Regions from separate parts of the Streptomyces sp. URMC 124 genome, predicted to be linked through region 3. Evidence: predicted binding sites of a transcription regulator. Region 3 holds the regulator's gene; each other region holds the start of a gene.
The links. The regulator HrcA, encoded in region 3, represses chaperone genes, less so after heat shock. The targets are predictions, from matches to a motif close to TTNGCACTCNGNNNNNCNGAGTGCNAA.

Region 1 (5,207 bases), on a different contig from region 3:
CTGATAGACGAGCTCTTCATCGAAGACCACCGCGACCACGACATGGGCAAGGACGAGCTCGAAACGGTCGGCCGGGACGTCATCCGCTCCGACGTCGAGGGCTGGCGGGAGGCGTTCGACTTCTCCTTCACCCTCCACTCCCAGCTCGCCGACGGCGACGAGGTCGCCACGCGCTGGACCTGGCGGGGCACGCACCAGGGCGACTTCATGGGCCACCAGCCCACCGGGCAGGAAGTGGTCATGACGGGGACCACCACCTTCCGCTTCGAGGGCGGGAAGATCGCCGAGGGCTGGTGGCACTTCGACCTGCCGCGGCTGATGCGGCAGCTGGAGTCGGGGCCGGTGTGAACACCCGCCCGTGACCCCGTGAACGGCCGGAGCCCGGCACCCACCAGGGGTGCCGGGCTCCGGACTGCGGCCGCGAAGCGGCGCGGGGTCAGTGCGAGTGACCGTGGCCGTGACCGGCCTCGGCCTCGTCCTCTTCCTTCTTCTCGACGACCAGGGTCTCGGTCGTGAGCAGCAGGGAGGCGATGGAGGCGGCGTTCTCCAGGGCGGAGCGGGTGACCTTGACCGGGTCGATGACGCCGGCCTTCACCAGGTCGCCGTACTCGCCGGTCGCGGCGTTGAAGCCCTGGCCCTTGTCGAGCTCGGCGACCTTGGAGGTGATGACGTAGCCCTCGAGGCCGGCGTTCTCGGCGATCCAGCGCAGCGGCTCGACGGCGGCGCGGCGGACCACGGCGACACCGGTGGCCTCGTCGCCCTCCTTGCCCAGGTTGCCCTCGAGCACCTTGACGGCGTGGACGAGCGCGGAGCCACCACCGGAGACGATGCCCTCCTCGACCGCGGCGCGGGTCGCGGAGATGGCGTCCTCCAGACGGTGCTTCTTCTCCTTGAGCTCGACCTCGGTGGCCGCACCCACGCGGATGACGCAGACGCCACCGGCGAGCTTGGCGAGGCGCTCCTGGAGCTTCTCGCGGTCCCAGTCGGAGTCCGTGGCCTCGATCTCGGCCTTGATCTGGGCGACGCGGCCCTGGACGTCCTCGGCGTTGCCGCCACCGTCGACGATCGTGGTGTCGTCCTTGGTGATGGTCACGCGGCGGGCGGAGCCCAGCACGTCGAGGCCGACCTGGTCGAGCTTGAGGCCGACCTCCTCGGCGACGACGGTGCCGCCGGTCAGGGTGGCCATGTCGCCCAGCATCGCCTTGCGGCGGTCACCGAAGCCCGGGGCCTTGACGGCCACGGCGTTGAAGGTGCCGCGGATCTTGTTGACGACGAGGGTGGAGAGGGCCTCGCCCTCGACGTCCTCGGCGATGATCAGCAGCGGCTTGGAGGAGCCACCCTGGATGATCTTCTCGAGCAGGGGCAGCAGGTCCTGGATCGAGGAGATCTTGCCCTGGTGGATGAGGATGTACGGGTCCTCGAGGACGGCCTCCATGCGCTCCTGGTCGGTGACCATGTAGGGCGACAGGTAACCCTTGTCGAAGGCCATGCCCTCGGTGAAGTCCAGCTCCAGGCCGAAGGTGTTGGACTCCTCGACGGTGATGACACCGTCCTTGCCGACCTTGTCCATCGCCTCGGCGATGAGCTCGCCGACCTGCTTGTCCTGGGCGGACAGGGCGGCGACGGCGGCGATGTCGGCCTTGTCGTCGATCGGGCGGGCGGTCGCCAGCAGCTCGTCGGAGACGGCCTTGACCGCGGCGTCGATGCCCTTCTTCAGGGCGGCCGGGGAGGCGCCGGCGGCGACGTTGCGCAGACCCTCGCGGACCAGCGCCTGGGCCAGGACGGTCGCGGTGGTGGTGCCGTCACCCGCGATGTCGTTGGTCTTGGTCGCCACCTCCTTGACGAGCTGGGCGCCCAGGTTCTCGTACGGGTCCTCGATCTCGACCTCGCGGGCGATGGTGACGCCGTCGTTGGTGATGGTCGGGGCGCCGAACTTCTTGTCGATGACGACGTTGCGGCCCTTGGGGCCGATCGTCACCTTGACCGTGTCGGCCAGCTTGTTGACACCGCGCTCGAGGGCGCGACGGGCGTCCTCGTCGAACTTCAGGATCTTCGCCATGGTTGCTTCAAGTCCTCTCAAACGAACTGCGCCCCGGCGCCCGGTTGTCCGGACGGTTGTCGCGGAAACGGGGGACCAGGGGCGCAGATCACATCAAACGGGGTGAATTACTTCTCGATGATCGCGAGCACGTCGCGAGCCGAGAGGACGAGGTACTCGTCGCCGTTGTACTTCACCTCGGTGCCGCCGTACTTGCTGTAGAGCACGACGTCGCCGACGTTCACGTCGAGCGGAAGACGCTGACCGTCCTCGAAGCGGCCCGGGCCCACGGCCAGGACGACGCCCTCCTGGGGCTTCTCCTTGGCGGTGTCCGGAATGACCAGGCCAGAGGCCGTGGTCTGCTCGGCGTCGAGCGGCTGGACCACGATGCGGTCCTCGAGCGGCTTGATGGCAACCTTGGAGCTGGCGGTCGTCACGATCCGACCTCCCCCTTCGGAGATTCACGGGGTTATCTGTCTGAGGTGGCGACCAGGAGGATCCGTCGTCGCGGGTGCCGGATTCTGCCCGTCGCTGTGTTTGGCACTCCCGGGTGGAGAGTGCCAACGGAGCCGAGACTATGACGCGGTTAGCACTCGGTCAAGCGGAGTGCCAATTCGCCGTGCGGCGCGCCTGCGGTTCACCCGTGCGGGTAGGGCCTCCGGCGCCGGGCGGCACGCGGATCCTCCCGCCCTTCCCGCGAGGATCTTCCTGCGCTTCCCGCCAGCCGCTACCCGCGCACGGCTATACGTAATCCTCAAGACGCGCCACGGTGAACCCCTGTCGCTCGATGCTGCGCAGCATGTTGGCGACCATCTTCGTCATGGAGGTGCCCTTGAGCTCCGAGGGACCGCGGAAGTGGGCCAGGACGATGTCGCCCGGGCGCAGCTTGTCCCCCTGCGCGTAGCGCATGTCGTTGATCTGCATCGTCGCCTCCCACAGCAGCAGCGCCTTCACCCCGCAGCCGCCCGCCGCGGCGAGCGTGGCGTCGTTGTAGTTGCCGTAAGGAGGACGGAACAGGGGCGGCTTGGCGCCGTACCGCTTCTCCAGCACCTCCTGCTGGCCGCAGACCTCGCGGCGCTGCGCGTCGGCGGAGAGGGTGCGGAGGTTCGGGTGGGAGAGGGTGTGGTTGTGGATGCCGTTGCGGTTCCCCTCGCCCCGCAGCTGCTCGAAGTAGCCGTAGCCGCCGCCGGCCCGGGCGATGTCGTCGGTGAGGAACATCGTGAAGGGCAGCTTCAGGTCCTTGGCCATCTTCACGAACTCCGGGTCCTTCTCCGCCCCGTCGTCGATGGTCACGAAGACGACCTTGTCGCTGGTCGGCACGCGCCGGATCACCTTGGGCGCGGCGCCCGGCTTCATCCCGTCGGTCAGCTTGGCGGCCGGCGGCGCCGGGGGCGCGGCGAGGGGCTTGTCGAGGCCCCAGCGGCGGTAGGCGGCGGCGTCGGGGACGGCGGCGGACGAAGCCGGGGGCGACGCCGCGGTGTCCGTACGCGGAGCGGGGGACGCCGACGCGGCCCCCTTGCCGCCACCGGAGGAGCCGGAGCAGCCGCTGAGGAGCAGCGCCGCCAGCAGGAGCGAGGTGACGGCGGTCGCGCGGGCGGATACCGGGCGGACGGATACCGGGCGACGGGGTGCCGGGCGGGCGGATATCGGGCCGGATAGAGGGGAGCTCACACCTCCGATTGTTGTGCATGCGTTCGATCACGGCAGAAGGGGCGGCCTGTCGGAGAGCGGGGCCGGAGGGCTGGGCGAGAATGACCGGGTGCCAGCGCAGAACGAACCGAACGAACCGAACGTACCGAGCGAGCCCTCGCCCGTCGCCGCCTTCCGGTCCCTCCTCACGGAAGAGGGCCGGAGCCTGCTCGCCGGGCTGCGCGACCACGACCCCGCCCGGGAGCTGGCCACGGCGACCCGGCTGCGCCGCGACCACCCCGCGGAGCTCGTCTCGGCGGCGCTCGGCATGGCACGGCTGCGGCAGCGGGCGGTGGCGAAGTTCGGGGCGGAGGACGCGTACCGGATGTTCTTCACGCCGAACGGCGTGGAGCAGTCGACGCGCCGCTCCGTGGCGGACTACCGCGCTGCCCGCTTCGCCGCGCTCGGCATCCGCTCCGTGGCCGACCTGTGCTGCGGCATCGGCGGCGACGCGATCGCGCTGGCACGGCTGGGCATCCGCGTCCTCGCCGTCGACCGCGACCCGCTGACCTGCGAGGCCGCCCGCGCGAACGCCGAAGCTCTGGGCCTTTCCGACCTCATCGAGGTGCGCTGCGCGGACGTCGCCGACGTGGACACCTCGGGCTACGACGCGGTCTTCGTCGACCCGGCGCGGCGGGGCGGCCGCGGCCGCATCTTCGACCCGGAGGCGTACTCCCCGCCGCTGTCCTGGGCGATCGAGGCGGCCCGCAGGGCCCCGCACGCAGCCCTCAAGATCGCCCCCGGGGTGCCGCACGAGGCGATCCCGGACGACGCGGAAGCCGAGTGGATCTCGGACGGGGGCGACGTGAAGGAGGCCGTGCTGTGGTTCGGCACGGCGCCGGGCGCGCGGCGGGCGACCCTGCTGCCGGGCGGGCACTCGCTGGTGGGCGCCGGGCTGCCCGACCCGGCGGTACGGCCGGTCGGGCGCTATCTGTACGAGCCGGACGGCGCGGTGATCCGCGCGCACCTGGTGGCGGACGTGGCGGCCGCGCTGGGCGACGGCGGGCTGATCGACGAGACGATCGCGTACGTCACGAGCGACGAGCTGCGGGCGACGGACTACGCATCGGCGTACGAGATCACGGACGTGCTGCCGTTCAACCTGAAGAAGCTCAAGGCCGTGGTGCGGGAGCGCGGGATCGGTGTCGCCGTCATCAAGAAGCGCGGCTCGGCGGTGGAGCCGGAAGACCTCCGCAAGAAGCTGAAGCTCGCCGGACCGCACTCCTGCGTGATCGTGCTGACCCGCGCGGCGGGCGCGCCGGTGATGCTGCTGGGGCGGGAGGTCCGCGCGTAAGCGGTCCGCCTCGGGCAATTCCTCCTACGCTCACCCCATGACCGAGAACGAGATCAAACTCAAGGCCATCGCCGCGCTCACGGCCCTGCGCGGCGGCGTGGGGACGGACTACGTCTCGTCCCTCCTCGGCGAGGTGATCCCGGACGAGTTCATGGTGCCGGTCGGCGCGGAGGCCAGGGAGGTCGG
Region 2 (5,207 bases), on a different contig from region 3:
CCATCGGCCCGTCGGGCTGGGCCCTGTTCCCCCTGCTCAAGGGCGGCCACGGCCCGGGGCAGGCGGTGGTGGTCTACGGGGCGGGCCTGCTGGTGGGCTACGCGGCGGGGTTCGTCGCGACGTACGCGTTCGGTCTGAGCCGTGCCTCCCTGCGCGAGCTGAACACCGGAAACGGCCCGAGGGCGGCACCCCCCTCGTAGGGGGCGCCGCCCTCGGGCGCGTACAGCGTCAGGACGAGTGATCCGGTGCGGATCAGAAGTCCATGTCACCGCCCGGCATGCCGCCCGGAGCGGCCGCGGCGGCCTTCTCCGGCTTGTCGGCGATGACGGCCTCGGTGGTCAGGAACAGCGCGGCGATGGACGCGGCGTTCTGCAGGGCGGAGCGGGTGACCTTGGCCGGGTCGATGATGCCCTCGGCGACCAGGTCGACGTACTCGCCCGTGGCGGCGTTGAGGCCGTGGCCCGGGGTCAGGTTGCGCACCTTCTCCACGACGACGCCACCCTCGAGACCGGCGTTGACCGCGATCTGCTTGAGCGGGGCCTCCAGGGCCAGCTTGACGGCGGCGGCACCGGTGGCCTCGTCGCCCTCGAGCTCCAGCTTCTCGAACACCTGGGAGGCCTGCAGCAGGGCCACGCCACCACCGGCGACGATGCCCTCCTCGACGGCCGCCTTCGCGTTGCGAACGGCGTCCTCGATGCGGTGCTTGCGCTCCTTGAGCTCGACCTCGGTCGCGGCACCGGCCTTGATGACGGCCACGCCGCCGGCCAGCTTCGCGAGGCGCTCCTGGAGCTTCTCGCGGTCGTAGTCCGAGTCGCTGTTCTCGATCTCGGCGCGGATCTGGTTGACGCGGCCCTGGACCTGCTCGCTGTCACCGGCACCGTCGACGATGGTCGTCTCGTCCTTGGTGATGACGACCTTGCGGGCGCGGCCGAGCAGGTCGAGACCGGCGTTCTCCAGCTTGAGGCCGACCTCCTCGGAGATGACGGTGCCACCGGTGAGGATGGCGATGTCACCGAGCATGGCCTTGCGGCGGTCGCCGAAGCCCGGGGCCTTGACGGCGACGGACTTGAAGGTGCCGCGGATCTTGTTCACGACGAGGGTGGAGAGGGCCTCGCCCTCGACGTCCTCGGCGATGATCAGCAGCGGCTTGCCGGACTGCATGACCTTCTCCAGGAGCGGCAGCAGGTCCTTGACCGAGCCGACCTTGGAGTTGACGATCAGGATGTACGGGTCGTCGAGCGACGCCTCCATACGCTCCATGTCGGTGGCGAAGTACGCCGAGATGTAGCCCTTGTCGAAGCGCATACCCTCGGTGAGCTCCAGCTCCAGACCGAAGGTCTGGGACTCCTCGACGGTGATGACGCCTTCCTTGCCGACCTTGTCCATGGCCTCGGCGATGAGCTCGCCGATCTGGGTGTCGGCGGCGGAGATGGAGGCGGTGGAGGCGATCTGCTCCTTGGTCTCCACGTCCTTGGCCTGCTCGAGCAGGGCGCCCGAGACAGCCTCGACGGCCTTCTCGATGCCGCGCTTCAGCGCCATCGGGTTGGCACCCGCGGCGACGTTGCGCAGGCCCTCGCGGACCAGGGCCTGGGCGAGGACGGTCGCGGTCGTCGTGCCGTCACCGGCGACGTCGTCCGTCTTCTTCGCGACCTCCTTGACCAGCTCGGCGCCGATCTTCTCGTACGGGTCCTCGAGCTCGATCTCCTTGGCGATGGAGACACCATCGTTGGTGATCGTGGGGGCGCCCCACTTCTTCTCGAGGACGACGTTGCGGCCCTTGGGGCCGAGGGTGACCTTGACGGCGTCGGCGAGCTGGTTCATCCCGCGCTCGAGACCGCGCCGTGCCTCCTCGTCGAACGCGATGATCTTGGCCATGTGAAGTGGTCCTCCCAGGACGGGGTGGAGACTGCTCCGGACCGCACTGGCGCCCGCGACGGACGGCCTGCGTACCCTGCGGTTCCTTGCCCCGCCTGGCATGCGGACCTCACCGACGGTCCAAATCTGTCACTCTCACTCGGAGAGTGCTAAGCCCAATGATTAGCACTCGACCAGGGAGAGTGCAAGCGCCTCGGGGGACGGTCACGCCCACGGGGCGCCGATCAAGGGCCCCAGGCAGCCGTACCCACCCCGCACGTCCCGCACACGCGCCCGCCCCGTCCCGCACGTACCTCCTCCGCACGCGGGAAGGCGCGCACGCGCGAGGGGCCCGCACCCCGTCGGGTGCGAGCCCCTCTGCAAACCGAGCGAGCCGGTGGTCGATGCGCCGCGATCAGACCTGCTGCAGCTTCACCATGTCCGCCTGCGGCCCCTTCTGGCCCTGCGAGATCTCGAACTCGACCCGCTGACCCTCCTCGAGGGTGCGGTAGCCGTCCATCTGAATCGCGCTGTAGTGGACGAATACATCCGCACCACCGTCGACCGCGATGAAGCCGTAGCCCTTCTCCGCGTTGAACCACTTGACGGTGCCCTGAGCCATGCCTAACTCCCCTATTACTGGCCCTTGCGCAGGACCGCACTTCGCGGACCCGGGTCAGACCTCACCCGCTGGCAGCCCAGTGGGTGTGCGCCGGAACGCGTCGACCGCGGCTGAATGTATCTGCACGGATGCCGTCTGCAACAGGTCACTCGGACGAGAATTCAGGGCATGGCCGATCAAAGAAACCCGCATAACTCAGGCTATTTCAGGGCAAGTCGGGCCGGGAATAACACAACCAACCCGGCATTTCGTGCACACACTTCGCGCACAACTTGACGGGTTCTCATATGCGTTCGGCACTGACGCCGGGCGGGGATCGCCCCAACTGTATCGCGCTCAACAGGCGGAATCGCCCCGTCCGCTACTGCGGTCGGGGCGATTCCGGGGACGTCGTGCGGCAATAACGGAGGAACCCTGTGAAACCTCAGCCGCCGGCGACGGCCGGGATGACGGAGACGGCGGAGCCGTCGGGGGTGGGCGTCTGCAGCCCCTGCTCGAAGCGCACGTCGTCGTCGTTGACGTAGACGTTCACGAACCGGCGCAGCTTGCCGGCGTCGTCGAGCACACGGGCGGCGATCCCGGCGTGGTTCGCCTCGAGGGACCGGATGACCTCGGAGAGGGTCGCACCCTCGGCGGGCACTTCGGCCTTACCGCCGGTGTAGGTACGCAGGATGGTGGGGATACGAACGGTGACGCTCATGGGAGAACCTTCCGGAGAGGTTGTGGGCGGTTGTTCCGCCGGGGCGGAAAGGCGGGCACGACCGGCCCGCGGCAGACGTCAGACGGCAGCAAGCCCCGCGGCGCGGAACGCCTCCAACGACGGCCGGATCGTCGCCGTGGGCCCCGCCGCGACGGCGTCGAGCGTCTTCAGCCCGTCCCCGGTGTTGAGCACGACGGTCGTGAGGGAGGGATCGAGGACCCCGTCCTCGATGAGCTTCTTCGTGACGCCCACGGTCACGCCGCCCGCCGTCTCGGCGAAGATCCCCTCCGTGCGGGCGAGCAGCCGGATCGCCTCCACGATCTCCGGGTCGCCCACGGCCTCCACCGCTCCGCCCGTCCGCCGCGCGATGTCCAGCACGTACGGCCCGTCGGCCGGGTTGCCGATGGCGAGGGACTTCGCGATCGTGTCCGGCTTCACGGGCCGCACCACGTCGTGCCCGTCCTTGAAGGCGCGCGCGACGGGCGAGCACCCCTCCGCCTGCGCGCCGAAGATCTTGTACGGGCGGTCCTCGACCAGCCCCAGGGCGACGAGCTCCTTGAGCCCCTTGTCGATCTTCGTGAGCTGGGAGCCGGAGGCGATCGGCACGACGATCTGGTCCGGCAGCCGCCAGCCCAGCTGCTCGCAGATCTCGTACGCGAGCGTCTTCGACCCTTCCCCGTAGTACGGGCGGAGGTTGACGTTGACGAAGCCCCAGCCCTCCCCCAGCGGGTCACCGATGAGCTCGCTGCAGAAGCGGTTGACGTCGTCGTACGTGCCCTCGATGCCGACGAGGTCGCCGCCGTACACCGCGGCCATCACGACCTTTCCGGCCTCCAGGTCGTGCGGGATGAAGACGCACGACTTGAACCCGGCCCGGGCGGCCGCGGCACCGACCGCGCCCGCCAGGTTCCCCGTGGACGAGCAGGACAGCGTCGTGAAGCCGAAGGCACGGGCGGCCTCGACGGCGATGGCGACCACGCGGTCCTTGAAGGAGTGCGTGGGGTTGCCGGAGTCGTCCTTGACGTACAGGCCGCCGGTCACGCCCAGTTCGCGGGCGAGGTTGTCGGCCTTGACGAGCTTGGTGAGGCCGGGGTTGAGGTTGGGCTTGTCCGCGACGTCGGCGGGGACGGGCAGCAGGGGGGCGTAGCGCCAGATGTTCGCGGGGCCGGACTCGATCCGCTGCCGCAGGGTCGCGGGGTCGCCGGCGGGCAGGTCGTAGGCGACTTCGAGGGGGCCGAAGCACAGGGCGCAGGCGAAGACGGGCCCGAGCTCGAAGCGCTCTCCGCACTCGCGGCAGGAGAGTGCCGCGGCGGGGCCGAGGTCCACAGAAGTGGTAGAGGGTTCAACAGACTGCACAGCCATGGAGGCGAGGCCCTTTCTCCTCATCTTCCTCGCGGCGTACGTCGCCACGAGACGGAATTGGCACCTTCCCCGCCGGGAGCCTCGCCGAATGGACGGTAAGACCGGCTGGAGGGTTGCCGGGGCTTCAACGGGCCGTGTCCCTCTGCCCCTCTGGATGAGCGGTATGGCCTGGGCGGGGCCCAGGCGTTTGTGCACGCGACGACCCCCGACATAGGACGGCGGTCCGCGTTGTTCAAGACTGTAACGGAAGGGACGGCCCGTTGAGAGGGGCGTCCGCACCGCGAGATGCGTCACAGAGCGCGTCGCAGAACGTCCGTGAGACAGGGAGTCGTACACGTGCTGGAAGAGGTGGAGCGCTGGCTGGCCGAGCGGTCCTGGTCCGCTGCTGATCGTCCGCTCGACGTGCTTCTGGCCGCCAAACGGGACTCCGGCACCACGGTGAGCGTCGTCCTGCCGGCGCTGAACGAGGAGCCGACGGTCGGCGCCATCGTGGCGACGATCCGCCGCGAGCTGATGTCGGAGGCGGTGCCGCTGGTGGACGAGCTGGTGGTGGTCGACTCGGGCTCGACGGACCGCACGTCCGAGGTCGCGGCGGCGGCGGGCGCGGGCGTGGTGCACCGCGACGAGGTGCTGCCGAGCCTGCCCGCGCTGCCGGGCAAGGGCGAGGTC
Region 3 (5,207 bases):
CCGGCGAAAGCGCCGTCGAGGGGCTACGCCTGTGCCGTCACAAAGTCGATCAGTTCTTCCACGCGCCCCAGCAGCTCCGGCTCCAGGTCCTTGTACGAGCGCACGCTCGAAAGGATCCGCTGCCACGCGGCGCCCGTATTCACGGGGCGCCACCCGAGCGCCTCGCACACCCCGGTCTTCCAGTCCTGCCCCCGCGGCACCCGCGGCCACTCCCGGATGCCCACGGACGACGGCTTGACCGCCTCCCAGACGTCCACGTACGGATGACCCACGACGAGGGCGTGTTCACCCGTCACCTCCGCCGCGATCCGCGACTCCTTCGAGCCCGGTACGAGGTGGTCGACCAGGACGCCGAGCCGGGCGTCGGGGCCGGGGGTGAAGGAGCGGACGATCGCCGGGAGGTCGTCGATGCCCTCCAGGTATTCGACGACGACGCCCTCGATGCGCAGGTCGTCGCCCCACACCCGTTCCACGAGCTCCGCGTCGTGGCGGCCCTCGACGTAGATGCGGCCCGCCCGGGCGACGCGTGCCCGCGCCCCGGGGACGGCGATCGAGCCGGAGGCGGTCCGCGCGGGTGCGGCAGGCGTGCGCGGGCCCGTGGGGCGTACGAGGGTGACGACGCGCCCCTCCAGGAGGAAGCCGCGGGGCTCCATCGGGAAGACGCGGTGCTTGCCGAAGCGGTCCTCCAGGGTGACCACGGGCCCCTGGGCCGTCTTCTCGCAGCGGATCACCGCCCCGCAGAACCCGGTGGTGACCTCTTCGACCACGAGATCGACGTCCGCGGCCACCTCGGGCGCGGGCTGCTGCTTCTTCCAGGGCGGGGTGAGATCGGGACCGTACTGTCTGCTGCGCATGGAGATCATTCTTCCCGCGGACCGGCCGGTCACGACACCGCGCACCGGCCCGGCCGGTTACGCGGCCTCGAAGCGCAGCGCGAGCGCCTCCCTCTGCGCCCGTACGAACGCCGCGTCCACCACCGCCCCGTGCCCCGGTACGTACAGCGCGTCCTCGCCGCCGAGCGCCAGCAGCCGGTCCAGGGCAGCGGGCCACCGGTGGGGCAGCGCGTCCGGGCCGGCCTGGGGCTCGCCGGACTCCTCCACGAGGTCGCCGCAGAAGACGACCTCGGGCGCGCCGCCGGCGCCCGCGACGAAGACCGCAAGGTCGTGCGCGGTATGGCCGGGGCCGAGGTTGGCGAGGAGCGCCTGCCGGCCGCCGCCCAGGTCCAGGGTGAGCTCCCCGCTGACCGGGTGCCGGGGTGTGACGAGCCGCTCGACGGCCTCCGCCGCGGCGTCGGGCGCGAGCCCGTACCGCTCGGCGTCCAGGCGCAGCTCCTCGCTCTCGCGCCGCATCAGGTCGGCGGCGCCCACGGCCCCGTAGACCTCCGCGCCCGGGAAGGCCGCCGTACCGAAGACGTGATCGAAGTGGGGGTGCGTCAGAGCGATATGCGTCACGTCCCGGCCGAAGAGTTCCCGCACTTCGCGCCCGAGTTCCGCGCCCTCCGCGAGCGTCGATCCGGTGTCCACGAGCAGCACTCCAGTGCTGCCGGCGACGACCCCGACGGTGGCGTCCCACGTCGGCATTCGGCGGCGCGCGACGCCCGGCGCGAGCCGTTCCCACCGGGCTGCATCCCCGCGGCCTTGCTGACCGTTGTCCATACCAGGACGCTAGCGGTAGCGCGGTACGGTTGCCCGCCCGGCGGCCGCCCGCGGGCGCGCGGCGGGGACGGCTCTTGCCCTGCCTGTGGTGCACGGCCGTACACTGGCTGGAGGGCTTTGGCACTCGCGACTGCTGAGTGCCAGGAACGGGCCCCGTAAGACGGTCTGGACTTGGAGGTGCGCGCGATGCTGAGCGAACGCAGGCTCGAGGTGTTGCGCGCCATCGTCCAGGACTATGTGGGCACCGAGGAGCCGGTCGGCTCCAAGGCCCTCACCGAGCGGCACCGCCTGGGCGTCTCCCCGGCCACGGTGCGCAACGACATGGCCGCGCTGGAGGAGGAGGGCTTCATCGCCCAGCCGCACACCAGCGCCGGCCGCATCCCGACCGACAAGGGCTACCGGCTCTTCGTCGACCGCCTGGCGGGCGTCAAGCCCCTCTCGTCGCCGGAGCGGCGCGCCATCCAGAACTTCCTGGACGGCGCCGTCGACCTGGACGACGTCGTGGGGCGCACGGTCCGCCTGCTGGCGCAGCTGACCCGGCAGGTCGCGGTGGTGCAGTATCCGTCGCTGACCCGTTCGACGGTGCGCCACGTGGAGCTGCTGTCGCTGGCTCCGGCCCGCGTCATGCTCGTCCTGATCACGGACACCGGACGGGTCGAGCAGCGCATGATCGACTGCCCGGCCCCGATCGGCGAGACCTCTCTCGCCGACCTGCGCGCCCGGCTCAACAGCCGCGTCGTGGGCCGCCGGTTCACGGACGTCCCGCAGCTGGTGGCGGATCTGGCCGACTCCTTCGAGCAGGAGGACCGCGGAACCGTTTCTACGGTGCTGGCCACCCTGCTGGAGACGCTGGTCGAGGAGACCGAGGAGCGGCTGATGATCGGCGGCACCGCCAATCTCACCCGTTTCGGGCACGACTTCCCCCTGACCATCCGGCCCGTGCTGGAGGCGCTGGAGGAGCAGGTCGTGCTGCTGAAGCTCCTGGGTGAGGCCAAGGACTCCGGGATGACGGTCCGCATCGGCCATGAGAACGCTCACGAGGGACTGAACTCCACATCGGTCGTCGCCGTCGGCTACGGTTCGGGCGACGAGGCAGTCGCCAAACTCGGCGTGGTCGGACCGACCCGCATGGACTACCCCGGAACGATGGGAGCGGTACGCGCAGTGGCACGTTACGTCGGACAGATCCTGGCGGAGTCGTAAGTGGCCACGGATTACTACGCGGTCCTGGGCGTACGGCGCGACGCCTCGCAGGACGAGATCAAGAAGGCCTTCCGCCGCCTCGCCCGCGAGCTGCACCCGGACGTCAATCCGGACCCGAAGACGCAGGAGCGGTTCAAGGAGATCAACGCCGCTTACGAGGTGCTCTCGGACCCGCAGAAGAAGCAGGTCTACGACCTCGGCGGCGACCCGCTCTCGGCGTCCGGCGGCGGTGGCGGCGCCGGTGGCTTCGGCGCGGGCTTCGGCAACTTCTCCGACATCATGGACGCCTTCTTCGGGCAGGCGTCGCAGCGCGGCCCGCGCTCGCGCACCCGGCGCGGCCAGGACGCCATGATCCGTCTCGAAGTGACCCTCGACGAGGCCGCCTTCGGGACGACCAAGGAGATCCAGGTCGACACCGCCGTCGTCTGCACCACGTGCAGCGGCGAGGGCGCGGCCCCCGGCACCTCCGCCCAGACGTGTGACATGTGCCGCGGCCGAGGCGAGGTCTCGCAGGTCACCCGCTCCTTCCTCGGCCAGGTCATGACCTCCCGGCCGTGCCCGCAGTGCCAGGGCTTCGGCACCGTCGTGCCCACGCCCTGCCCGGAGTGCGCCGGCGACGGCCGCGTCCGCTCGCGGCGCACGCTGACCGTCAAGATCCCGGCCGGTGTCGACAACGGCACCCGGATCCAGCTCGCGGGCGAGGGCGAGGTCGGCCCCGGCGGCGGCCCCGCCGGCGACCTGTACGTCGAGATCCACGAGAAGCAGCACCCGGTCTTCCAGCGCCGCGGTGACGACCTGCACTGCACGGTCACCATCCCGATGACGGCGGCGGCCCTCGGCACGAAGGTGCCGCTGGAGACCCTGGACGGCGTCGAGGAGATCGACATCCGCCCCGGCACGCAGTCGGGCCAGTCGATCCCGCTGCACCAGCGCGGTGTCACGCACCTGCGCGGCGGCGGCCGCGGTGACCTCATCGTGCACGTCGAGGTCATCACCCCGAACAAGCTCGACCCGCAGCAGGAGGAACTGCTGCGGCAGCTGGCGAAGCTGCGGGGCGAGGAGCGGCCGATGGGCGAGTTCAAGCCCGGGCAGCAGGGGCTGTTCTCGCGGCTGAAGGATGCGTTCAACGGGCGGTAGGCGCTGGGCCGGGGGTCCGGGGGTTGTCCCCCGGGCGGGCACGGCAAGCCCGGGCAGCAGGGGCTGTTCTCGCGGTTGAAGGACGCGTTCAACGGGCGGTAAGCCCTCCTGGCCTCGCAGGCCTTGTGTGGTCTTTTTCACCGGACGGGCTCGGATCGAGCCCGTCCGGTGATTGACATGGTCTGTGACACGATGTGGTCATGGCATTCGAACCCAGGGTGACCTCCGCGCTCACCGGCCTGTGCCGGTACCCGGTCGTGCAGGCGCCCATGGCCGGCGGCGCCTCGGGGCCGGCCCTCGCGGCCGCGGTCTGCGAGGCCGGCGGCCTCGGTTTCCTGGCCGCCGGTTACAAGACGCCCGCGGCGATGTACGAAGAGATCAAGCAGCTTCGTGCCCGCACCGCCGCACCCTTCGGTGTGAATCTGTTCATGCCGCAGCCCCCCGCCGCCGACCCGGCCGCCGTCGAGGTCTACGCCGAGCAGCTGGCCGGCGAGTCCGCCTGGTACGAGACGCCGCTCGGCGACCGTGACCGCGGCAGCGACGACGCCTACGACGCGAAGCTCGCGATCCTCCTCGACGACCCGGTGCCGGTCGTCTCGTTCACTTTCGGCTGCCCCTCGCCCGAGGCCGTCGCCGCGCTCTCCGCCGCCGGGACGCTGACGGTGGTCACCGTCACCTCGGCCGCCGAGGCGCTGGCCGCCCGTGACGCCGGTGCGGACGCCGTGTGCGCGCAGGGCATCGAGGCCGGCGGCCACCAGGGCACCCACCGCGACGACCCGCACGCCGACGGCGCGAGCGCGGGCCTCGGCCTGCTGTCCCTGATCGCCCAGGTCCGCGACGCCGTCGACCTCCCCGTGATCGCCACCGGCGGGCTGATGCGCGGCGAGCAGATAGCCGCCGTCCTCGCCGCGGGCGCGAGCGCCGCGCAGCTCGGCACCGCCTTCCTGGCCTGCCCCGAGTCCGGCGCCCACGCCCTGCACAAGCAGGCCCTGACCGACCCGCTGTTCGCCGGTACGGAGCTCACCCGGGCCTTCTCGGGCCGCCCCGCCCGCGGGCTGGTGAACCGTTTCATCCGCGAACACGGCCCGTACGCCCCCGCCGCCTACCCCCAGGTCCACTACCTGACGGCAGGGCTGCGCAAGGCCGCCGCCGAGACCGGCGACCCGCAGGCCATGGCCCTGTGGGCCGGCCAGGGCCACCGCCTGGCCCGGC

Region 1: groES (co-chaperone GroES) is a predicted target of HrcA. The motif match lies at 2,625-2,651, and genes of this name have one in related genera.
Region 2: groL (chaperonin GroEL) is a predicted target of HrcA. The motif match lies at 2,038-2,064, and genes of this name have one in related genera.

Annotation. Positions count from the first base shown of each region.
Region 1 covers NZ_JBPQTS010000116.1:2,368-7,574, reverse strand. The annotation lists gene ACSNOG_RS22605 (ester cyclase) at 1-348, shown strand, start outside; gene groL (chaperonin GroEL) at 437-2,059, opposite strand; gene groES (co-chaperone GroES) at 2,167-2,475, opposite strand; gene ACSNOG_RS22590 (polysaccharide deacetylase family protein) at 2,780-3,607, opposite strand; gene ACSNOG_RS22585 (THUMP-like domain-containing protein) at 3,798-5,021, shown strand; gene ACSNOG_RS22580 (hypothetical protein) at 5,059-5,207, shown strand, end outside.
Region 2 covers NZ_JBPQTS010000044.1:14,364-19,570, forward strand. The annotation lists gene ACSNOG_RS12235 (PTS transporter subunit EIIC) at 1-200, shown strand, start outside; gene groL (chaperonin GroEL) at 253-1,875, opposite strand; gene ACSNOG_RS12245 (cold-shock protein) at 2,270-2,476, opposite strand; gene ACSNOG_RS12250 (MoaD/ThiS family protein) at 2,901-3,176, opposite strand; gene thrC (threonine synthase) at 3,255-4,538, opposite strand; SAM riboswitch class I at 4,556-4,699, opposite strand; gene ACSNOG_RS12260 (glucosyl-3-phosphoglycerate synthase) at 4,875-5,207, shown strand, end outside.
Region 3 covers NZ_JBPQTS010000134.1:4,832-10,038, reverse strand. The annotation lists gene ACSNOG_RS24455 (DUF3097 domain-containing protein) at 24-854, opposite strand; gene ACSNOG_RS24450 (MBL fold metallo-hydrolase) at 912-1,655, opposite strand; gene hrcA (heat-inducible transcriptional repressor HrcA) at 1,842-2,858, shown strand; gene dnaJ (molecular chaperone DnaJ) at 2,859-3,995, shown strand; gene ACSNOG_RS24435 (nitronate monooxygenase) at 4,214-5,207, shown strand, end outside.